Regions from separate parts of the Pelotomaculum isophthalicicum JI genome, predicted to be linked through region 2. Evidence: riboswitches for the same ligand, from Rfam matches in the RefSeq annotation. Region 2 holds a riboswitch; the other holds the start of a gene.
What was found. Region 2 has a riboswitch for cyclic di-GMP ahead of L7E55_RS14445 (ArsB/NhaD family transporter). Riboswitches for the same ligand answer to the same signal wherever they lie in the genome.
Positions count from the first base shown of each region.

Region 1: linked by a shared signal. The riboswitch ahead of L7E55_RS01425 (response regulator) and the one ahead of L7E55_RS14445 (ArsB/NhaD family transporter) in region 2 are both predicted to bind cyclic di-GMP.

Region 1 covers NZ_JAKOAV010000002.1:22,570-34,775, reverse strand. Annotated here, with positions in the region: gene L7E55_RS01440 (amino acid permease) at 1-333, opposite strand, end outside; gene L7E55_RS01435 (thioredoxin domain-containing protein) at 417-2,471, opposite strand; gene L7E55_RS01430 (response regulator) at 2,869-3,249, shown strand; gene L7E55_RS01425 (response regulator) at 3,711-4,109, opposite strand; cyclic di-GMP riboswitch class I at 4,253-4,335, opposite strand; gene L7E55_RS01420 (potassium channel family protein) at 4,509-5,522, shown strand; gene L7E55_RS01415 (hypothetical protein) at 5,553-5,813, shown strand; gene L7E55_RS01410 (DUF350 domain-containing protein) at 5,927-6,325, opposite strand; gene scfA (six-cysteine ranthipeptide SCIFF) at 6,790-6,942, shown strand; gene scfB (thioether cross-link-forming SCIFF peptide maturase) at 7,102-8,463, shown strand; gene L7E55_RS01395 (LysM peptidoglycan-binding domain-containing M23 family metallopeptidase) at 8,678-10,078, shown strand; gene L7E55_RS01390 (tetratricopeptide repeat protein) at 10,282-10,872, shown strand; gene L7E55_RS01385 (peptidase MA family metallohydrolase) at 11,069-11,926, shown strand; gene murA (UDP-N-acetylglucosamine 1-carboxyvinyltransferase) at 12,019-12,206, shown strand, end outside.
Region 2 covers NZ_JAKOAV010000033.1:23,819-36,024, forward strand. Annotated here, with positions in the region: gene L7E55_RS14400 (amino acid kinase family protein) at 1-535, opposite strand, end outside; gene L7E55_RS14405 (hypothetical protein) at 552-785, opposite strand; gene L7E55_RS14410 (putative sulfate/molybdate transporter) at 967-2,130, shown strand; gene L7E55_RS14415 (enoyl-CoA hydratase/isomerase family protein) at 2,314-3,096, opposite strand; gene L7E55_RS14420 (putative Ig domain-containing protein) at 3,390-4,403, opposite strand; gene L7E55_RS14425 (DedA family protein) at 4,632-5,270, opposite strand; gene L7E55_RS14430 (hypothetical protein) at 5,263-5,625, opposite strand; gene L7E55_RS14435 (uridine kinase family protein) at 5,854-7,248, shown strand; gene L7E55_RS14440 (hypothetical protein) at 7,311-7,499, opposite strand; gene L7E55_RS14445 (ArsB/NhaD family transporter) at 7,556-8,923, opposite strand; cyclic di-GMP riboswitch class I at 9,084-9,173, opposite strand; gene L7E55_RS14450 (sensor domain-containing diguanylate cyclase) at 9,293-11,071, opposite strand; gene L7E55_RS14455 (ArsB/NhaD family transporter) at 11,542-12,206, opposite strand, start outside.

The sequences.
Region 1 (12,206 bases), on a different contig from region 2:
ATTCCAGCCTACCAGCCAGGCCAGTATTTCACCCAGCGACACATAGGAAAAGGTGTAAGCGCTGCCGGCCACCGGAATCATCGAAGCCATCTCCGCGTATATCAGCGCGGCAAGTCCGCTCGCGATACCCGCCAGCACAAACGACAGAACAATGCCTGGGCCGGCGTAATTGGCGGAGACAACCCCGGTTAGCACAAAAATGCCCGTGCCGATGATCGCGCCTATGCCCAAAGCCGCCAGATCAAGAGCGCTCAAAGTGCGCGGCAGACGGTGACGGCTGGTTTCTTTTTCAGCCATCAACTTTTCGATAGATTTGGCCCGCCATTGATACATCCCGTTATTATCTCCTTTCTTAAGTTGGGGACATTCCTCCGACCCCCAAAGATAGGCTTTAAAGGGAGGTGTGTCCCCTTTCCTTATATGAGCATACCGGACAGTTTGTCAAAATCCGTGACAGGAGACTGGCAAGTATAGTTTTGACAGACATAAGCGGTGGCCATGCCGTCAATTGATCGTTGTTCTTTTGTATAAGGCGCCAGTGTTTCTATCCCTTGATCAGCATCTCCCGCCGGGTGAAAAATTATTACCGTGTCGGGGAGGAATTGCCGCCGTACCGCCTGCAGCATTCTCTTCACCCCGGGATCCCCGGCTTCCCCGGCAATCACTACCCCCCGCGCGGGGCCGAGGAAGAAGTGCGCCCCGATTAAAAAATGCGCATAGCCCCGGGGGTGTTCTTTAACTATATTTGCGAAAGCATTTATTTGCTTTTCGGCTAACTCTGTCAGATTATTGTCGCCTGTCAGCAAGGCCAGGCGCAGTAGGTTGACCAACGCGACGGAATTGCCTGACGGCAAGGCGCCGTCGTATATTTCTTTGGGACGGGTAATGAGTTCCTCGGCGTCCGCGCCGTTAAAATAAAAACCCTCGTTTTGCTTGTCCTGGAATAAATTGATCATTTGCTTTGTCAATGCAAGTGATTTGCCTAAATAATCAGCTTCAAAGGTGGCCCCATACAGCTCCAGCAGTCCCCAGGCAAGAAATGCGTAATCGTCAAGAAAGGCGGGAATGGCTGGTTCGCCGTCGCGGTAGCGGGCCAGCAGCCTGCCGTCTTCCCGTTTTAGCTTCCTGTAAATAAAGTTTACTGCCCGTTCGGCGGCTTGGCTGTAAACAGACTCACCAAAGACGGCTGCTCCCTTGGCCAGGGCGGCGATCATCAACCCGTTCCAGGCTGTCAGTATTTTATCGTCTTTATAGGGATGCACCCGCTTCTCCCGGGCTGCAAAAATTTTTTGCCGCAACCTGTCGGTTAAATCAGTAAATTCCCTGGCTTGCATGTTGAATTCTCCGGCTGCGTTTTCCGGCGTCTGAGCAATCAGGTTCGGTATGCTGCGCCCTTCGAAATTGCCATGGGAAGTAATGTCATATAGCCGGCAGAATATTTCACCATCCTTTTCTCCAAGGACTTCCTTGATTTCGCTTGGGGACCAGACATAAAATTTACCTTCTTCACCCTCGGAATCGGCATCCTCCGCTGAGAAAAACCCTCCCTCCGGAGAGTGCATGTCTCTTAGGACATAGGTAAATATCTCTTTGGCAACCCGGGCATAAAGTTCGCGGCCAGTGGCCTGGTATGCTTCCGTATAAGCCATGGCTAACAAGGCGTTGTCATAAAGCATCTTCTCGAAATGAGGGACCAGCCACTTTTTGTCGGTGGAGTAGCGTGAGAAGCCATATCCGATATGATCATAGATCCCTCCCCGGAACATGGACTCCAGAGTTTTTTCAGCCATGGCCAGGGCTTCTTTTTCCCCGTTTCTTTTCCAGTAACGCAATAAAAACGATAACGCGTGCGGTGTGGGAAACCTGGGCGCTGTTCCGAACCCCCCGTACTGTTTATCGAACTGGCTTTTATATTGAACGAAAGCCTTTTTAAGCATGTCTTCAAGATTTTCTTTTCCAGGGTTGTCCCCGGACGGCATGCCGGTCTGGTACTGGATGGCTCTGGCTACCTGATCCCCGGCAGATACAAATTTATCTCGTTCCTGTTTCCATTTATCCCTAACCCGGGTAAGAATGTCCATCAAACCCGGCATGCCCTGCCGGGCCTTTTTGGGGAAATATGTGCCTGCGAAAAACGGTTTTTTCTCGGGCGTCATGAGCGCCGTTAAGGGCCAGCCGCCTTGGCCGGTCATAGCCTGGCATACCGACATGTAAGTGTGATCAATGTCCGGCCGCTCTTCCCGGTCCACCTTGATTGCGACGTAACCACTATTGAGGACCTGAGCCACTTCCCCGTCCTCGAAGCATTCCCGTTCCATCACATGGCACCAGTGACAAGTGCTATAGCCGATAGAAAGAAACACAGGCTTATCTTCCCGCTTTGCCTTTTCAAATGCTTCGTTGCTCCAAGGATACCAGTCAACTGGGTTGTGAGCGTGTTGCAATAGATAAGGACTTTTTTCTTTGCTCAATCTATTGGGCACTTTTGAATTATTTATTATTGTCACTTCTTTCCAATGTTTAATGGTCTTGCTCAGAATTATTATTACGAATAAAACAGTTATATATGCAGGTATCTAAAATTGTATAAACGAAAAGCGCCGGCTTTACGCCGTCGCTTTTCATCATTATCAATGGGTCTCTTTGTGTGTGTAAAGAACCCTTCTCGGATAAGGTATCTCAATGCCTGCCTGCGCCAAGGCATATATAAACCGCCGCGCAGTTCATAGTTTCTCTATATCCTGCCGCAAAACTAAATGTTTATAAAAAATAATAAAAAATAACAAAGGTAACAAGATCCGACAATTTTCGAAGGAAACGTGTGGTAATATTACAATACTGTACTTGATAATTTCTGGAGGGATTGATATGGCACTGGTTATGGTAATGGAAGATGAACCCAACATTGCCCTGGTTCTTGAGATTGCGCTAACTGAAGAAGGTAATGAAGTGATTACATTGCCGAATGGTTTGTTGGGACTTGAACGGTTAAAACAAAAACCTGCGCCTGAAATTATCTTTGTCGATCTGAACATGCCTATTTTAAGCGGGCGGACTGTAATAGAAAAAATTAATGCCGACCCCAATCTCAGGCATATACCGGTAGTCATCTTGTCGGGATGTATGCCGGACTTGGATAATGCGCCGCCGCGTGAAAGTTATCGGGCGCTGCTCAGTAAACCTTTTGATTTGGATGAAGTAATCAATATGGTAAATGTATTGAGCGCGGGTAAACAACAGGCAGTATAAATAAGCGGCCTTTTGAGAATTAATTTAAAGAGCGAGTGAGTACGACGAAATTTGCAAAATATGTCTTGACTATACAAACACTTGTTTGCTATAATGGCACCAGAACACACATTCGAGGAGGTCAACCAGGTGTCCGTTTATACATGCAGCCAATGCACTCCTGAAAGCATAGTCCGGGGCAATAGCATCTTCGACGTTTGCTGTCACAAAAAGTTAAAGAATAATATGCGCAGGCATATCTTAAAGAACGATTTTTTATACGGCACTATTTTATGGTTTGGGGTAATTTTCACTTTGACAGAAATTTATTTATGGCGTGTCGGGTATTGATGGTGAGATAACGGCAGTCATTCAGTTGGTGTGGAGTTCACGAGTTGTTATTTGGCAATACTAACCACAGGCAAACATATTTATGCTGAACATAACGCAATTTAGGATAGAGCCGAACCTAATTAAGTAAGTTAAAGCGCATTCTTTTTTTCTTCTTTTTTTAACAAGATCCCCCTGACTAGATGGCTGATATCTTCTAGTTCAAAAGGTTTTGCAATGTAGTATTGTTTAGGGTTTTTCTTTTTTTCCTTTAATACTGTGTCCAGTTCCGTATATGCCGTCATCAGTACTACCGGCACCTCCGGCGCCAGCTTCCCGATTTCTTCCAGGGTCTCGATGCCGTTCATGCCCGGCATTTTAATATCCAGTAGGATTAATGCCGGCCTTCCCGCGCGGACTTTCCGAAGCCCCTCCTCACCGCTGGAAGCGGTTTCAACCACATAACCCTCTTCACTGAATAACTCGTGTAATAGAGCACAGATCCCTTTATTGTCATCAACGATAAGAAGATAATGGGCATTTTGTTTCATGATCTATATCCCACCTATGCAGTTTTATCCGTAAAGATATCTGTGGCTTATAATAGGGTCTTTCCTCGATGCCTGTCTGTATTGTCGGAGATAAAAAAACCACCTTGCCGTGAAATAAGGTGGTTACGTATTTAAGTAATATTCACGGTAGTTCGGTCATCATTGCTATAGCCTTAGACCAGGAACTTTACGTCTCAGTCTTTCAACAGGTTTGGCTTTTTCTTCATTATTGAATGTATTATAAAATGAGCCCTAACGATTGTAAATGGGACGAAGGTCCTAAGGCGGGACCTTCGTCCCATGTCTAGGTCTTTTGTCCCTATATGCAGGAAACAAGCAAGGAATCCGCATGATGGTGTAGAATTTATTAATATTCGAGTGCCTGAGAGGAGTTTTTTTTTGATATCGTTACGATCAATTATCTATGCTTTTGTTGTGCTGGTAACGGTTTTGGGTGTTGTGATTCTCAGCCTGATGAAGATTGAAGACATGTCCTTTATTGACGCCTTTTGGCTTTCCATTATCAGCATATCAACAGTTGGGTTCGGTGATATTGTGCCTAAAACCGTAGGCGGCCGTTTGATCGTTATGGTGCTGGTGATCGGCGGGATAGGTCTTTTTACTTATCTTTACAGCACAATTTTCGGCGGTATAGTGGAAGGACATATTAAAGATGTCTGGGGGAAGAGAAAAATGACTAAGAAAATAAACGGATTAAAAAACCATATTATCGTATGCGGCGCGGGCCGGGTGGGTTTGGCGGTAATAAGTGAACTCCTGGAAGATAAACAGGACTTTGTAGTAATTGAGAAAGATCAAGACAGGTTGCAGGAGTTGACAAAGCTTGGCCATACTGAAAATATTTTATTTATTAGTGACAACGCTACAGAGGAGCGGGTGCTTTTAGCGGCCGGGTTGGAGCGGGCCGGCGGGGTTATCACCACTCTTGCCGATGACGCCGCTAATTTAATGATTGTGATTACCTGCAAAGACTTGAATCCTGCCGCCAGGGTGGTAGCACGCGCCGACCGGATAGAGTCCATCGCCAGAATGAAAAAAGTCGGAGCGGAAACTGTTATATGTCCTTCAATTATGGCAGGTAATTGGATGGCTATGACTTTGTTGAAACCGGCTAGCGTTACTTTTATGCAATCGCTGGTTGACGAAGTCGGCCTCGAATTGGGTGAATTGGTATTAAACGAAACATCGCCGCTTGCGGGAAAGGAGTTGAGAGAATCACGCCTGCGGGAAAATCACGATGCCACCCTGCTGGCCATAAAAAGGGGGGAGCGGCATATCATCAATCCCCGGCCATCTGAGATTCTGCTGCCGGGAGACCTTTTAATTCTAAGCGGTCCGCCTGATATCACGGCAGTGCTGACAAAGGTTGTTTCAGGAAATGATATTCTATGATCAGTAAATTGTGTGAAGGAGTTGGGGTTAGTGTTACTGTTGAAGCTGGGATTTGTGTTCGTCTTGATTGTTTTGCTGCTAATTTTGGGGATTGTATTAATGGTTTTTTTATTTATCAGAAACCGGTTTCGCCGTTGGCGTCATAATTCGTATATTGGACACCACGGGAGGGGCTGGCATCATAGTCACTCATCATGGGATGATGATGATTTTGACCAGTACAGTGAAGATGCCGGCAGCGACGGATGGAGCGACTCCGGTGGGGACAGCGGGGATTCCGGCAGCGATTAGGTTTGGTTTGTTTCAAGCCGGCTGTGCGGCAGACTGTGCCAGCTTTCAGGGGGCTCGTGGTAAGGCCAGTCTGCCGGAGTCGGTAAGGGTCAGGATTAAGAACAATGACCTGGCTATGAAATACTTGCTCCTATGACAAAGCTGAACGTAATGGAAAACACCAACGACAACAGGCCGACTGCCGCGTTGCCTGAACCAATTTCCTGGTTGACATTCAGGCGTGGTGTCAGCAACTCAAAGAGCAGGTATACCAGGATTAACAGAACAAGGCCAATCACCCCCCAGAGGATAGTTTCTCCGGCGTTGTTATTAGACAATATGGCAAAACGCATGATATTCCCCACACCAAAGATTTTGCCTCCCAGGGCCATAGCGGCGGCAATGTTGCCTTTGCGGATTTCTTCCCAGTCATTGTATTTGGTGATCATAACGAATATCAGGATGGTAAGTAAGATTATGATTGAAGCGGCAAGCAGGCAAAGCAGTGTTGATTGTATTTGTTGTGACAACATTTTTCGGTTTTCACCTCCTTCCTTAATTTCTTGGTTTTAAGTACTTGTTACCGGAAGAAAATAAGCGAGGTCACCGGTTATAGTTTTTTGACGGTTAATCATTGTACCAACTCCCAAAAAAATTATTCGGTAAAAACCCCATGTAATCCTTTAAATATTAATAAAAACGGGGAAAGAAAAATACCCGGTTGCGCCGGGTACCATAGAAAAGGAGAGGAATGAGGGTTTTCAAATGTATTCTTAAATTAATTAAATTCCTAGAATATTATGAAACTTTATTTAATTATAACAGGGTGCGGCAAATAGATCAATAGAAATTATCCATATTATTCTGAAACGTTTTGCGATTAATTTCGATGTCTTGTGCGATTTATTTCAACTGCTGCTTGTTAAAATTTATTTCATTTTTATTGCGCCTTCTTTCTGAATCATTTATAATGTTCTAGAAAGTGGGGGTGGGAACCTTGAATAAACACGTTAAAACTTTAAACAGCACCCGGCTTCCGGCAACTATCAAGGATCGCGGCTGTGGTGAGTGCCAGACCTCCTGCCAGTCAGCCTGCAAGACTTCTTGCACAGTCGGCAATCAGGTTTGCGCAAAAGAAAATTCAAAATAAAGGAACCTTGTCCCTCTAGGGATAAGGTTCTTTTTCTAATAAGGAAAGGGGACACACCTCCCTAACGGGCCTATATTTAGGGTCAGAGGAATGTCCCCAATTATAGGGGCCGAACATGAGCCGCGTTGTACGCCCAAAGGTAGGATTGGGGGTTAATTCTTGCTGCATAAATTTATATTTGACGATGCAAAAATTGTTGTTGACGTGAACAGTGGAGCGGTGCACGTTGTTGACGACTTGGTCTGGGAATTGCTTGACGATTACCGGCGGATGTCCGGTGCGGAACTTTTAGAGAAAAACCGGCGTTTTTATCCTAGCGAAGAGGTTGCCGAAGCAATTGAGGAAATCCGCCAACTGGAACAAGACAACTTATTATATAGTCCGGACCCTTTTGCCCAGGGATACGAGCCGCCGCCCGGCGGTGTAATCAAGTCGCTGTGCCTGCACCTGGCTCACGCTTGCAACCTGCGTTGCCGTTATTGTTTTGCCGGGCAGGGTAATTTTGGCGGTGCTGATGAACTTATGCCGGAACGGGTGGGCCGGGCTGCAATCGACTTTTTAATTGAAAAGTCAGCCGGGAGGAAACACCTGGAAATTGATTTTTTTGGTGGAGAACCGCTCCTGAATTTTGGGGTTTTGACTGAGCTTGTTCATTATGGCCACAAGCGGGGCGGGGAGAGGGGCAAGGAGTTTAAATTTACCTTGACAACCAACGCCGTTCTACTAAACGACGATGTCACCCGATTCCTTAACGAAAATCAAATTAGCGTTGTTTTGAGCCTGGACGGGAGGCGGGAAATCCACGATGCCATGCGCCAGGCGCGGGGGGGCGGCGGCTCTTATGACGTTGTTCTGTCCCACATAAAAAATTTTGTGAATTCGCGGGACGGGTTGAATTACTATATCCGGGGCACGTACACCCGGCACAATCTTGATTTTTGCGCGGATGTGCTGCATCTTGCCGGCTTGGGTTTTAACCGGATTTCAGTTGAGCCTGTTGTGGCGCCGCCGGAAGCGGATTATGCCATCCGTGATGAGGATATCCCTTTTATTCTTTCCGAATATGAGCGGCTGACGCGGGAATTGCTTGACCTGAAACAGGCCGGCAGACCGGTTGACTTTTTTCACTTTAATATAGACCTCGACGGCGGCCCCTGCCTTCCTAAACGTCTGTCGGGCTGTGGCGCGGGACACGAGTATTTGGCCGTTACGCCGGGCGGAGAGCTTTATCCCTGCCACCAGTTTGCCGGCCGGCCGGAATACCTGATCGGCAACGTCTTTCAAGGGATAATCAAGACGGAAATAATGGAATTATTTCGGAACGCTCATCTCTATAGTAAAGAAGGCTGTGCCGGTTGTTGGGCCAAATTTTACTGCAGCGGCGGCTGTCACGCTAACGCTGAGGCACTGAACGGATCTATTTTTAGACCGCACAAACAGGGTTGTGTATTGGCGCGAAAACGCTTGGAGTGTGCGATCTATTTAAAAACAAGGGAGTCGGAAATATCCGTAGAGTCATGATAGCGCAATCGATTGCCAATAATGTGGAATATTTTCAGAATTCTCATCCTATAGCTGTAATTGAGCGGTTTTCTATTTTATTTGTTAGTTTACGGACTTAATAGTATATGTTATAATATCTCTGCTTTTTCCTATTTTAGGGTATATTGTTCTGCATTAACAACTGGATATTTTTCAATTACAAATAAATTTATGCTGAAAGGAGTTGAATGATTTGCCGCGATTTATTGGAGGACTGCGGCGCCTTCCAGAGTTGGGGGAGTCTATTAACGGTTTTAAACGGTGGCTTTCCAATCAGTCAGTTGCCTGCCGCATAGGGATGGGCGTTGCGTTGTATTTTATTCTCGCTTTTGCGGCTTACGCGCTTTTGGGAGAGAACGCCTGCGCGGTGGCTGTTGACGGAAAGGTGGTAGCTGTTGTTGCTGACAAAAGTGACGCGAAGGAAGCGCTTAACGAGCTGGTCAAGCTAAAATCCGACCAGGCCGGCGCATCATTAATGATTGGTGAAAAAGTTACTTATAACGGAATACGGGTAAAGGAAGGAGAAATATTAGACCGCGAAGCTTTAAAGGACATTTTAAACAAGACATTGTCATTTAATCTCAAAGGCACTGCTATTGTGATTAATGGAGAAACTAAATTATGCCTGAAACAAATAGACGATGCGCGAAAGCTTCTTGATTGGCTTAAGTCGGTTTATCCCGCTGGACAAGATGAACAAGTAGGTTTTAAGGAAAAAGTCGAACTGGTGGAAAAACCTGTCTGCACGAGTGATCTGCTTGAATTTGAGGCCGCTAAAGACGTGGTCTTGTTAGGGACAAGTCAAATTCAGCAGTATATGGTAAAAGACGGGGATACTGCGTGGGACATTTCCGCGAAGTTCGATATTTTCCCCGAACAGCTGCAGGCGACCAACCCGGGTGTGGATATCTCTGAACTGAGTATCGGACAAGTGTTGAAACTCAGCAAGGAGGTGCCGCTGCTCACAGTTGTGGCGACCCGGCAGGAAACTGTCGAGGAAGAAATACCATATCAGGTAGAAGAAGAGATGGACGACAGTTTGTTGTCAGGTGAAAAGAAAGTTGTCAAAAGCGGTGTGCCCGGACAAAGAATAGCCACCTATCTCATTACCAGAGAGAACGGCTTGGAAACTGACAGGAAAATCTGCCAACAAAATATTATTAGTCAGCCATCCAATGAAATTGTGGTTAGAGGATCTCAGACGTTGCTCGCTTCCCGTGGTGGTTCGGCGCGTGTGAGTTGGCCTTGCGGGGGCGGTATTGTGTCACCGTTCGGCATGCGCGGCGGCGCGATGCATGAAGGAATAGACATTGGCGCGGACTACGGCGACTCGGTCGCGGCTGCCGCGGGAGGTACGGTGATATCCGCCGGTTGGGACGGCGGCTACGGCAAAGCAGTGGTAGTATCCCACGGCGGCGGCGTGGCAACCAGATACGCGCACCTTTCGACCATCAGTGTTGCAGTCGGTCAATCGGTCGACCGGGGGGAGCTAATCGGGCTGGTTGGATCCACGGGTAATTCCACCGGGCCGCACTTGCACTTTGAAGTAATAGTAGACGGGCAGCAGCGCAATCCGGTCAACTTTTTACAGTAACATAACTATTTAGCCGCGCGGACACAGAGCCGGGCGGCTTATTTATTGCGAAGGGCCGGACATGAGTCGGAGTCGCGCTATCTATATGCCCAAAGGTCACATAGGGCTAATTTGTTCTTTACATTAATGAAAAATACTTGTCAACATGTGATGTAATGTTATAATACATGTTGATGTTTAAAATTGTTTGGGGTGAAGAAACTTTGTCCATATATAGATCTGTCAAAAAAAATAAATTTCAAAAATTTGTGTTTATAGTGATAACCGTTTTAATTGGTATTGGACTGGTTGTTCCGCTGGCAGGACTATTTCAAAAGCAGCCGGGCGGCAACGGGTCGCCAAGTGCGGGGCAGGCCGGACAAACTGTGCAAGACAGGCTGAACAGCCTTGAAACCAGGGCTAAAGAGAACCCGCGTGATACGGCTGTTTTGATGGAGCTGGGTGAGGCATATTACCGTTTGGGTAAGCCGGATCAAGCCATTAAAACTTATGAACAGGTTCTTTCCGTTGAGCCAAATAACGGCGCGGCCCGTTATGAAATGGCTGTTATTTATTATTTTAGCAACAAATATGACCAGGCTATAGACCAGCTTAACGAGATAATTAAGAATGATCCCGGCAACGGGGAAGCCCACCTGTTGTATGGCTATATTCTCGGTCAAGGGAAAAAAGATTATACGGCGGGTATTCAGGAACTGGAGAAATATATAGCCGTGGCCAAGCAAGGACCGGATGTTGAACATGCCAAGCAGGCTATTGATGAATGGAAGGCGCTGGCAGATCAAAAACAATAAATTTTTATGGACTTAAACCGGCGGGAAATCAATGCGACTAAAAAAGTATTTTCCCGTCTTTTTGTTTGTCACCCCAGGTATTTCCTCTTGGAAGGCTCTCGTTCGGGCTTTATAATTAATTAGTTAATTAAGATAATTTAATTAATTGCTGAATGCCGTTATTAAGACCGGCGGTGAGAGAAATAGAGGATAAACTATGAAAATAGTATTGGGTTTGTTCACAACTGTATTTATTATAGTGACGGCAATGTTCCTTAAGCTCCCGGCCGGCGTTAGATTCTATGGTTATGGGGCAATTAGGGAACTGATGAAGGTCCATACGGTCATGGGGACGTGGGGGATGAATAAAATTTCCTCGGAGCATTTTTGTGTCCGGTTTTTGCCGGATAAACGCGCAGAAGCAGAAATGGTCCTTGAAGTGGCGGAACAGTTTTACCGGCCGGTAAGGGCTGACTTTTGCTACTCCACCCGTGGCAAGATCCCGGTAATTCTTTATTCCTCTAAAGAGGAATTAAATAAAAGTTTTGGCTGGGAAGCGAAAGAAAGCGCGATGGGTGTTTATTGGGCCGGCACAATCAGGGTGCTTTCCCCTGAGGTATGGGCTGGTGATGTTGATGAAGGACAGGTTAAAGATAAATTTATTTCTTCCGGACCAATGGCCCATGAACTTACCCACTTGATGGTGGATTACCTGACCGGGGGAAACTACCCGCGCTGGTTTACCGAAGGGGTTGCGCAATATGAGGATTACAAGTTGACTGGATTTGTCATTGGAGATCCGGCGGCTTCACCGGGGCGGCAACTTTATTCTATGGAGGAATTGGGGGCGAGTTTTGACAGCTTGCCGGATCAGGCTATGGCCTACCAGGAGTCATTTGCAGCGGTATATTATATCGTGCAATTTTATGGAGAAGACGTTTTGTACGAATTAATCGGTGAACTGGGTCAGGGGTGCAGCTTGAGCCAGGCTATGGAAAATGTCTTAAATTTAAACATCATGCAGTTTGAAAAAGAATGGCGAAATCATGATATTTTCCTTGTTAGTGAATTATGAAAAAAAGAATTGTAACAGGGATTACATTTTTTAAGGCGAATATTTATATATAATTATGTAGAATTTTCTACGGGCACTATTAGGAGGATTTTATGGACAAGATTGTTATTACTGGGGGAAAGCCGCTACGGGGAAGGGTCAAAATTAGCGGCGCGAAAAATGCTTCCCTGGCTATTTTGTGTGCTACTATATTATCCCGGGAGAAAATAGTGCTGGAGAATATCCCTGACATCAGTGACGTGAGGGTAATGATTGAAATAATTAAAAGCATGGGCGTCAC
Region 2 (12,206 bases):
TCCCGACATCGGTGCGGTTGCTGGGAATGCGGCCTTCCTCCGGCGGGTGCTCCCAGTACCCATACGGCGGCATGCCGTGAATCACCGGAATGCAGCCCTGGTTAAAATAGGCGCCCAGTTTTGGAATGTCGTCGTGTCCGACCTTGATCCCCCCGTGAGGCAGCAGCAGCATGCTTATCATCAGGGCATTTTGCTCGGATATGCTCTGGCCCAGCTTTGATATTATCCCTGTTGGCATACCCAGTTCCATGGCGATGGCGTAAGCGTGCCTGGAGCGGGTTCCACCACCGGTCGCGATGATCATTTTGTGTTTGCCGGCGTTTTCGACAATCTCTTTTATAATCGGCAGGACTGATTTAGCCCCCATGTCGGTAATACTCTGGCCGCCGATTTTAAGCACATTCACGTCGGGCAAGATTTTAAACGGTTCCCTGTACTCCAGACTTTTTAAAAATGTCTTGCCCACGAGGGTCTCGCCCATCAGCTTGCTTTTGACATGCAGCCTTTTACTATCCTTTTCACGGATCAGAGCCATATTCTAACCTTCTTTTTTATTCATTGTCGTCGTCATCGAGGTCATCATCTTCCTTGTTGTCTTTCCCGGCCTTCAGGTATACAACGTCAGCCCCTATGACGCCGGCGATCTCTTCTATTTCCATTTTCCTGATATGCTTTGCCTTGATCTTTAGATCCACGCCCGCCACGGCCACCACAAAATAACGCGGCTGTTTCTCTTTTTCTCCTACTTTGCGCCGCTCACGAACAAAAATTTTTGCACCTGCCATATTATTCACCTCCACTATTTTGGTGATTATCTTATCAAAATATGAAGAATATTGCAATTTTTTACCGGGGAAACATTTTGTAATCAAAATGAAGTCATTTTTATTAAATAGGAATTATGGTTTGTGCTGTCGAATTGAATTATAGATGCAGGTAAAAAAACATTGCGAGGGGTGAGTTTAAATATCTCAAACGGAAAGCACTGATACTGCGGCAGTTAAAACCCCGCGTAATCGCTTTGATCGTTATGAGTGGGCCGGCGCTTTTGGCGATTTGGGAACATTTATACCTTTTGCAATGGGCTATATCATGATAATGAAGATAGAGCCGCTGGGTTTGTTGGTTACATTCGGCATCCTGTTAATTTGTTCAGGGTTGTATTACCGAACGCCTATTCCTATTCAACCCATGAAAGCGATCGGCAGCGCCGCAATCACCCAGGCGGCCGCCATCACACCGGGTATGGTCTGGGGGGCCGGAATTTTTACCGGTATATTCTGGCTGGCCATGGGACTGACGGGGACTCTTGATATTATCTCCCGAATGGTTACCAAACCGGTTGTCAGGGGTATCGTTTTAGGCTTGGGCCTGTCCTTTATCATGGAAGGTATCAAAATGATGAAGTCCGATTTTATCGTGGCTGTTATCGCTCTGGCAATTACTTTTATGCTGCTTGCCGGCAGGCGAATCCCCGCCATGTTTGTCTTAATCATCTTTGGATTAATTGCCGCTCTGGTAAGGAATCCTGAGCTTTTTAAGGAATTGTCCGGTATCCATTTTGATTTCCAACTGCCCCACTTTGTATTAGGACAAATCACATGGACTGACTTCGTAAAGGGCACGCTCATTTTGGGCATTCCCCAGGCGCCGTTAACCCTCGGTAACGCTGTTATTGCCATAACAGCTGAAAATAACAGGTTGTTTCCTGAACGGCCTGTCACCGAAAAGAAAATTGCTGTTTCCCAGGGGATTCTAAACCTCATTTCCCCGTTATTTGGGGGTATCCCCATGTGCCACGGGGCCGGGGGCATGGCCGGACACGTTCGTTTCGGCGCCCGGACCGGCGGGGCTTTGATAATCGTGGGTGTTTTTTTATTGATAACAGGACTATGTTTCAGCAGTTCGGTATTGTTAATATTTAAAATTTTTCCTTTGAGCGTACTGGGTGTAATTTTATTTTTCGCCGGCTTGGAGCTGGCTGCTTCAGCCCGTGATGTGGGCAGGGAAAAGAGTGATTATTATACGTTGTTGGCAACAGCCGGATTTGCCATTTGGAATATGGGCGCCGGCTTCATAGCGGGAATAATAATACAAGAACTGTTTAAGAGAAAGGTGTTTAAGGTATAGGGTTTCAGTAACAGTGCACAACACAATTGGTATATCGGATAAAGAAGAATTGGCTTCATCTGCGAGTAATCTTGAGAAAGTTGCAGAGGCCGTTTAAGGCGCCTGGTTATATAACAAAGGGGGAGAAGCGGAAATAAAGTCACATGGGCATCGTTCCCCCCCCAGTGCTGCCACATTCAATTATTAATCATGAAAAACAGGTGAGCGTTTTTCAAAAAAAGCTTTAACACCTTCCTTGACATCTTCACCCTTACATAATTTACCCAATAATTCCGCTTCGACAGCTAAACCATCACGTAAAGAAAGCTGTTTGCCAAGTTTAACAGCCTGTTTTATCGCCTGTATTCCTAACTGCCTTTTAGACGCTATTTTTTCAGTTAGTTTGATTGCTTCATTCAGAACCTGCCCTTGGGGGACCACCCGATTGATCATCCCTATCCGGCAGGCTTCCCCGGCAGTAATTAATTCTCCGGTATATAGCATTCCGTACGCATTACACAAGGGAACCATTCGGGATATCCGCTGAGTTCCTCCAAAACCTGGCATAACACCAAGGTTTATTTCTGGAAATCCGAGGCGAGCGTTGATATCGGCTAAGCGAATGTCACAAGCCAATGCCAGCTCGCTTCCCCCGCCAAGCGCCGGACCGTTAATAGCAGCTATGGTTGGAATGGGTAAATCCGCGATTTTTTGCATTATACTCTGACCACGGTGCATAAAATTTCGCGCGGAAACCTCATCTAATGAAAGAAGTATCTTGATATCTAATCCGGCAATAAAAGCGCCACCTGCCCCGGTTATGATTACGGACTTAATCTCTCTTTCCGCCAAAATATGGTCTAGAGCTTGATCTATAGCATTAAGGGTTTCAATGCTTAGGGCGTTTACTGGTGGATTATCAATAGTCAATATAACAGTGCTGTTAACTTTTTTTAGTCCCACGGGTTTACTGTTTTCACTGAACATATTATCCCTCCAATTAATCATGAAATTAATATAAACACCGACTCCGTTTGAGTATAATTATATCCCTATACAGATTAATGTAAATCCTTAACATTTTTATCAAGAAGGCTTTTTTCAGTATCATTACTGCAAACTTCAACTTCAGTTAACAATATCAAGCATTTTGCCCCCATAAACGCCGATTGGTTCAAAATAAAAATCCCCACCATCAATACTCTATCTTATATAGAAGAGGTGGGGTTTAAATTATGGCTATATTTTTCCGTTGGTCGGTTGCTGCCGATGAGCCGGGTTTAGGCCTGAATGGTAAGGCTAAATGCTTGGCTCACGCTAACCGACGCGTTGTCTGTTACTGTTATCGTAAAGTTCCAGGTGCCCGCGGTAGTTGGGGTGCCGCTGATCGTTCCGTTGCTAGCCAGACTTAACCCCGTGGGAAGGCCTCCGCTGGTTAAGCTGAAGCTGTACGGTGATGTACCGCCGGTGACACCGATACCGGCGTTATATTCGCTATTCACCAGGCCGTTTGCCAGTGCCGTGGTCGTGATGTTGAGCGCCGTTTGGTCGATGGTAAGGCTATATGCTTGGCTCACGCTGACCGATGCGTTGTCTGTTACCGTTATGGTAAAGTTCCAGGTGCCCGCGGTAGTTGGAGTGCCGCTGATCGTTCCGTTGCTGGCCAGACTTAACCCTGCGGGAAGGCTCCCGCTTGTTAAGCTGAAACTATAAGGTGATGTACCGCCAGTGGCACTGATGCCGGTATTATACGCGCTATTCACTTGGCCGTTTGCCAGTGCCGCGGTCGTGATGCTGAGCGCCGTTTGGCCGGGAGTGGTGGGAGTCTGTCCTGCTATTAACTCCTTAATATTTTCCTTAAACTGATCCATCGTCATACCTTGGGCGGCAACGATATCAGAAAATTTTTTGTTGGCCTGCAGGTCGGATTTAAGCTGATCAGTTGTCATTCCCAACGCTTGAGCAACTAGATCAAGACCGTGTCCGTTCACCTTCACCTTGTAATTGTTAAAGTTTCCTTTACGTATTTGACCCTTGTTCTTAAAGAAGCCAAACTTTGACAAAAATCGGTGTTGTTTATCACCTGAAGTAAAGCTCTGGCTGGTAAAACTCTGGCAAAAGTCGTTGTCCGCGGCGCTAAAGTCTGTGTTGTACACGAAAAACCCTTGGTTCATGTTGCTTACAACAGCTTTGGGATTGTTGGAACTGGCAAATGATGCACTGCTAAAAGCCCCTGTCAGGATAACCGCAGCTAAAAGAATAGCACCAACACGCCATTTTTTTGATTTCAACATAAAACCCCTTCTTTCATTTTATATGAATCGGTACACCGATTAATTTTATATTACCACTTAAAAATTATCATTTGGTGTTCATTTTGTGTAAGTATTGTTTATATATTGTGAACTTTTTGTGTGCATTTGTGGGTTAATTGCAAATTATGATCCATGATATACCTTTTTGATTCATTCTTGAATAACAGTGAGGTTGCAAACGTTACGCTGCCTACGTTGCAAACTACGCTAATTATTGTTTGTCCCGGTTGATTTGTTTTTTGTATTTAAGGCTAAATAGAGCTTTCTGGCAATATATGTGATTACAACTAAAACAAAAATAAGGAGCCCGAGCTGTCCTATTTGACTTACCAGCAGAGCGGTCTGCTCCCACGAATCACTAAACCAGTAGCCCAAACCCAAATAAAAACAACTCCACAACAACTCTCCAATGGCGGTTGTCACAAAAAAGATACAAAATTTAAAATCAGTAATCCCGGCAAAAGCATTTACGAAAGTGCCTAAAGCTGACAGGGGAAAACGGGAAATGACAATGGCCGTCTTGCCATATCTGTGATGATAATCTGCAGCTTTTTGCAAACCCGGTTTTAAAAAATTGTTTATCATTGGAAAACGCGACAGAATGTATTTCCCAAGGTTCTGCCAGAGCCAATAGCTCAGAATGTCACCCAATAGGGAAAACAGCCAAATTGCCCCCAGCAATTCAAGCAAGCTGAACTCCCCATAAAAAGCTAAGGCTCCGGAAGCCATCACGATCAGATTGGACCCAAGGGGAATCCCATTGTTTTGGAGTATGAGCAAACTACCTAAAAACCAGAGATTGTACTGCCGGAAAAACTCGATTAATAAAATTATATAGTCATTCATGATCATTGCCTGCCGGGTCTGTTATTTTGAGCAATTGGCGCAAATTTGATTGCATTTCGGAAGGGGATTTATTGTACTTGTTCCTTAGCGCTCTGAGGCTTAGTTTTTCATCACCTTGCTCCGGATTGATTTGGAGTGCCTCAAAAACATCCTTTTCGGACACATTGTATTTTTGAGCTATTTCACTTACTGTCATCCACTTTTGAGTTTGTAAATAGCTGCTTTGCCTGCTTCTATTGTGAGGTAATTCAACTTGATGCAGGTTGTGATAGATTATTGCCGATTGTCTGAATATCAGCAATGTCAGTAAGATTATTAGCCCGATGAGGAGGAAAAACTTTAAACGCCTATTCATTTTCCCCCGGTGCCCCTTTCGTTATAAGATTTAGCATCTGGAATATAGTGATCATTTTAGTCCGTTTGCTCGCATTTATATTGTAACGCAAGTGCCACGACCAAGCCATAACAAGTATTGACTATGAGCCGGCATTCATTTCACAAGGAAACTGTGCTTGTAACAAAGAAAAGCATGTTTTATAATCTGAATAGACAGAAAATTAAATACTTCAAAGGTGTGGACCTGATGGCAAAAGAAACTCATTTGCGTCTGAATCGTCAAACTGTGAAACTAGGGCTGATAAAAGTTACCCAGGACATGTTCCCCGGGGAAACTTTAAAAACCGATTATTCCATTCATGAGGGGGTTTTCTGCAAACTTGCCGGCTCGTCGCTCTCAGAGAGAGAAGTAAAACAGATTGGCATCAAGCTGCAGGAATGGTCTGATTATGACAGTTTGATTCAATTAATTTGCCGGGAAGGAGGGTATTATCACTATAAGGTGGGTAATGCCATTATCAAAGTATTGTATCCGGCGAATAACCGCTCTTCAAAGATTGATAATTTTAGATTAATTCCCTTTTCTTCGGGCTTTATTATTGACTTTACTGAAATAAAGAAAGAAGGAGTAAAACCTTTTACTTTACCCAAAAAGTTGGCCGAGACATATGATAAAACTCGCAAGTGGCTGGATAATCTTAATTTGGAGCTTGTTCCCGACGTGAATGAATATATTGCCTCGGGGCAGAGCCTGGAATTGCTCAGCATAGCGGAAGCCTTGCAGGAAAAGGAAATTTCCGATATTGCCGATATGATTATTCAACAGCGCCGCGCTGTGCGTGTAATCCTCATATCCGGCCCTTCCTCATCAGGAAAAACAACTTTTATGCGCAGGCTTTCCACTCAGTTGCGGGTCAATGGATTAAAGCCGATTCCTCTTTCACTGGACGATTACTATTTAAACCGGGAGCAGACTCCGCGCGATAAAGACGGCAATTATGATTTTGATTCCTTGCAAGCTCTTGATCTTAAACTAATGCAGCAGCATATAAAAGATCTCGTCAAGGGGAAAATTGTAGAAACCCCCATTTTTGATTTTGTATCAGGCTGCCGCACCAACAAAACAAGAACCATGCAACTGGGCCCTGATGAAATTCTCCTGATTGAAGGTATTCACGCATTAAATCCCGGCCTGTTGCCTAACATGAGCAGAAATCTTTTTTTTAAGATCTACATTAGCGCGCTGTTCGAGCTCAATATCGACTTAATGAACAGGGTCCCCACCACGGAGGTTAGGCTGATCCGCAGAATGGTCAGAGATGACCGGTTTAGAGGATATATTCCCGATATCACCTTCTCTCAGTGGGATAGTGTGCGCAAGGGTGAATCCAAGAGTGTCTTTAAATACCAGGAAGAATGCGATGTTATGTTTAATTCGAGTTTGCTTTATGAGCTGAACGTCTTGCGTTCCTTCGCGGAAGCTTCCTTGCAGAAAGTCAATGAAGATTCTCCCCATTATGCGACAAAAGAGCGACTGATGAACCTGTTGTCATTTTTTAAGCCGATGGAATTTTCCAAAGTTCCTTTAAATTCTATCCTTAGAGAATTTATCGGAGGCACTATTTATTCAGATAAAAGTTAATAATAAAACCTTCCCAACGGCGAAGCCGGCGCGGGAAGGCAATTTTGCTTATATCTAAAATATCAACTGTCATAATAAACGGATCTTTGAAACAGTTTATAACGCCAGAACTGCAGATGCCATAGTTCCTTCTGTTTGCGGAGCAACTTTCTCTTTTCTTTATAATTCTTAGCTATCATTGCCTGTTGCTTTAGTTCTTTGAGTTCCTGCATAGTACAGATGAAGGCATCAAATAGTTCCTGGGGTGTCACGGCGCAAACCACCTCACTTAAAACTTGTCAGGTAAATTTGTCCAGCATTAAAAAACTTATTTGTTTAACATCTTGAAAATTAGTTTTGAAAGTATAGCAAGAACTACCGCGATACCAAGAGTTGCCAACATGCTCATGCTATGGAACAAGTACCATAAAAGAAGGTAACCCGTGGATACCACTATGGACGTCAGCATTAGCGGAAAAGCGATCTTCATATAATTAACAAAGCTGATATGCAGCCCTTCTTTTTCGGCTATACCCAAAACGACAACATTTGCCGAGGCGCCTATGGCTGTTCCATTGCCGCCAAGGCAGGCGCCCAACGACAGCGACCACCACAGCAGGTTTAAGTCCGCGATACCTCCCAAACGGCCCATGTCTTGAATGAGCGGGATCATTGTAGCAACAAAAGGAATGTTGTCAACAAAGGCCGAGGCTATGGCGGACAGCCAAAGAATCAGCATAGCGGTGGGCACCATGATGCCACCTGTTACATCCAGTGACCATTTAGCCATTGCTTCAATTACTCCTACCTTCTCTAAAGCCCCAACCACTACGAATAGGCCAACAAAGAAAAAGATAACAGGCCACTCCACCGCATATAAGGCATGCTCCGGGTCACTCATTGTAACCAGAAGCAATAAGCTGGCGCCTGACAGGGCTATAACTGATGATTCAAGGTGTACATATTGGTGCAAGACAAAACCTAGAACGGTTAGGAAAAGTACAATCAGACATTTATTTAAAAGCTTTTGATCCTTTATCTCATCCTTTTCATTAATTTCCATAATATTATCTTTGAGTTCAGGTCTAGCCACCAGTTGTCTTCTATATATGATCTGAATAAAGAAAATGGTCAAAATATATATAACAATTATTACAGGGGTCAGGTTAAAGACAAAGTCCATAAAGCCGAGACCAGTGGCGCTACCAATCATGATGTTCGGCGGGTCGCCAATTAAAGTGGCTGTGCCCCCAATATTGGAGGCGATGATTTCAGAAATCAAGAACGGCAATGGGTTAAGTTCAAGCTGCCTCGCTATGGCAAAGGTAACAGGCACAATTAATAGCACAGTGGTAACATTGTCTAAAAACGCGGATAAGATAGCTGTTATCAAAGACAGGGCGGCGATAATTTTGATCGGTTCCCCTCTTGAACTTTTGGCTGCCTTAATTGCCAAATATTCAAAAATACCGGTTTGCTTGGTGATACCCACAATGATCATCATACCCACCAGCAAGCCAATGGTGTTAAAATCAATAGCTTCAACAATTTGTTCCAGACCTAATATTTTTGTTAAAGCCATTAAACTGGCTCCTACCAAGGCAACCACAGTGCGATGAATTTTTTCTGTAACTATTACCGCGTATGTAATTAAAAAAATTGCCGTAGCAAAAATGACCTGACTACTTTCCGACAAGATCTAACCTCCCTTTCACATATCAATACATCTGAAATATTAAGTTTTATCTTCACCTCCAGGTAAAATTTATATAATTTAACACAATCCTAAAGAAACGCAATAAAAAAGAGGTGGGAACAGTCATATAAGACTATACCCACTCCAGTAAAGTCAATGTCCTTGTCGCCTGGCAATCATGGCATATATACCAGCTTTAGACCCATGGCTTAGCGTCCCCGGTTTTCACACGGGTTTGCCCAACACGATGTTACGATATTATTTTTTTTTATTATATATTTATTGCATGCATAGTACAATATTTTTTTCATGTTTGATGTCCCATCGTTATATATTACCTTGCTGATTTGCAGGTAGCCATAATAATATTTATTTAGCTATAACTCGATTCCGGCCGCTCTGTTTTGCTTCATAAAGAGCTGCGTCTGCCCGTTCAATCAACTCTTCGATGCGTTCGCCCTTTTTGAAGGAAGTCACACCCAGACTGCATGTTTGATGCCCCGCTCCGGGGAACACCGTTTGTTCAACCGCAGCCCTGATTTTTTCCGCCACGACCAGCGCGCCATCGAGCCCGGTTTCCGGCATGGCGATGAGGAATTCCTCTCCACCCCAGCGGCTCAACATATCCGGAGCGCGCACTTGCTTCTTGATGATCTTAACGATGTTGACGAGGAACGCATCTCCGGCAATGTGCCTGTATGTGTCATTCACTTCCTTAAAAAAGTCTATGTCCAAAATAATGATTGAAAACTCTGAACCGTACCGTTCACACCGGTTCTTTTCACTGTTCAATAATTCGCAGGCCTTCACCCTGTTATAGGCCTGAGTCAAGAGATCTGTTTCAGCCAGCCGCCTAGTTTCTTTATTGGCTATTTCCAGTTCATCCGTGACCGCCCTAATGAAGTGGAGCAAACGGGAAATGAACCGGGAATGTTGGTAAGCAAAAAGATCCGCGTCCTCCTGAAACAGCGGCTTCCTATGCCCATTTTGGATTTGCGCGGCTTTCCCGCCGTAATTGCGCTCTTTCATGCCTACCGCCACCATAGTGTAATTGAGATGATTGATGCTGTTCGGGCTGCTGTTTATTTCTCCATGTGTATAGAATCCGGATGTCGGTGCAATATTTTCAAATGGTTTTGTCTCTAACTCCACATCGTTATGCAAGAAAGCTCGCCTGGCGGCACAGCTATAAAGGAAAATAGATTCAGGCTCGAAGGCTGCCAGCAGGCTTTGCACTGCAGCAGCCTGTTCAATAATTGTGTTTGGATCGCCGTAACCGAAGAGAACTGTTTCACCCTTCTTTAAATCAGCAAGGAATAAGATAGCATTTTCCTCGTTGACTGCCATAGCGGGCCTGGCGTACTGCCTGCCATCTCTTTTTACCATCAATGGAAACACTATGGCGTTATGCTGGAAGCTCTTATCATTTTGAATATCCAGATATCGCCGATATATTTTGAAGGCAGGTTGACCGTCGATTTTTTTCACCCAATAGCCGTTCACTTCCGTGATAACCATTTCCTTACCTAACGGATGCCAGCCAAGATAGTTATGTGTTTCAATCTTAATCCCATCTCCCAGAAAAGCAACCGCGACCACACCCTTAAAGGTGTGCCGGGAGTTGCAGAAAATCAGGGCTTTCATTTCTGATACCGGTGATGAATACTCGCCTGCGCCACCGCCGAAAACAGGATAGGCGACTTGAGCATCGGCAAAGCCTGTTAAAAAATCTGACACGTCCATCGTTGTAGTTGTCGTCAGCAACAACACACCCGCTATTTTCGCGCACGTGTTTTCAATATCGGCGCGTAAAGTTTTCCCCAAATCAACTTCTCCGCCGGTTGCGGCGTCCAATATAAAGGCTTTTACGGTTGTTTCTTTAAAAAACGTTATTGAAATGACCGTAGAGTTAGTGAATAGCTGGCCGTTAGCAATCTCTCCCGAGGTAGAAGCGCCGACGATAATCGCCCCCGGCAAATTTTCGTGCAAAATGGTTTCAATGTTCTTAACCCATTGCGGATTTGCTTTTGAGGTGAAGACTTGAATAAAAATTGCAGAGGCATTTTTCGCTAGTGTTTTTATCTTACCGGTATTTACCAAGCCTTTCAAAACATCTAAAGTTCGTATTACAAGTATCCTGGTGATCATATGTGCCTCCGCTACAACGATGATTAAAACTCGTGGCTTTGCGTAGTATCCTTTCAGGTAGTTTGCCAAATATTTAATTAGTGTGATGGATTAAAATCCCATGTTGCAATATTCTTTATTTTTTGATTATATTAGACTTTAGTCCTATAGTTCAATAGGACTAAAGTCCTTTTGGCGAAACTGGGGAAACTTGGAGCGAATGTATTATTAGTATGTTGTAGCTGTTCCAACTTGGATTTTGAGTAGAGAAATCATAAATATTTACAGGTAAAAAAGATTATAATTATGAAATAGGTTATGGGGTGTCTGCGGATTTAAAGAAAGCTTCCAGAGCTGATTTGGACAGGATGTTTGAATCTGGGAATTTTTTAGAAAAATATTAGGAAGCAGTGAGTTTTGTTTATCTCATCCTTCGTAACGGGGGTTATGGGGGTCGCGCATTAGCGATACGATTGCCGCGATGGTAATTTTTATAGATAATTCTGGATAACAGTAAAGTAAGAAAGGGCAATGAGAGTCAATAAAAGAGTTAATGGAAAACCCACTTTGAAATAGTCAAGGAATTTTATTTGAATTCCCTCATGCTTAGCAGTTTCAATAACTATAAGGTTAGCAACAGACCCTGTCACCGTAAGGTTGCCCGCTAGGGTACTGAAAACCCCCAGACCTATCCACCAGAAACTTACATCTGAAGGGATAAAAGACTTAAGTAACATTACAGCTGGAACATTACTAAATATATTGGAAAGCGCTATCGTTAAGATGGAAAAAACCCTAAAGCTCTTAAAGCTGAAGATTTCCATAATACGATTCATAAGCCCACTTTGTTCCACACCGCCCATCACAACAAATAAACCAATAAACATAACTAATAAGTTAAAATCAATTCCAGCATAAATTTTATCGGGTTTAAGTCTCCGTGTTACCAGAAGGTATGCCGCCCCAAGACTGGCTATGATAGCTGGTTCCTTGCTGACAATAAAACCCGCCAGAATACCCAATGTTACTACTAGGCTTTTCCCCAACAGATATCGGTGGTAACCCTTTCTTAGGGGTTCACCGCCAGTCAAATCCCCTTCAAGAAGGTCTCTGTAAAACCAGCTTATTACTAAATAGTTGATTAATAGCCCTACTA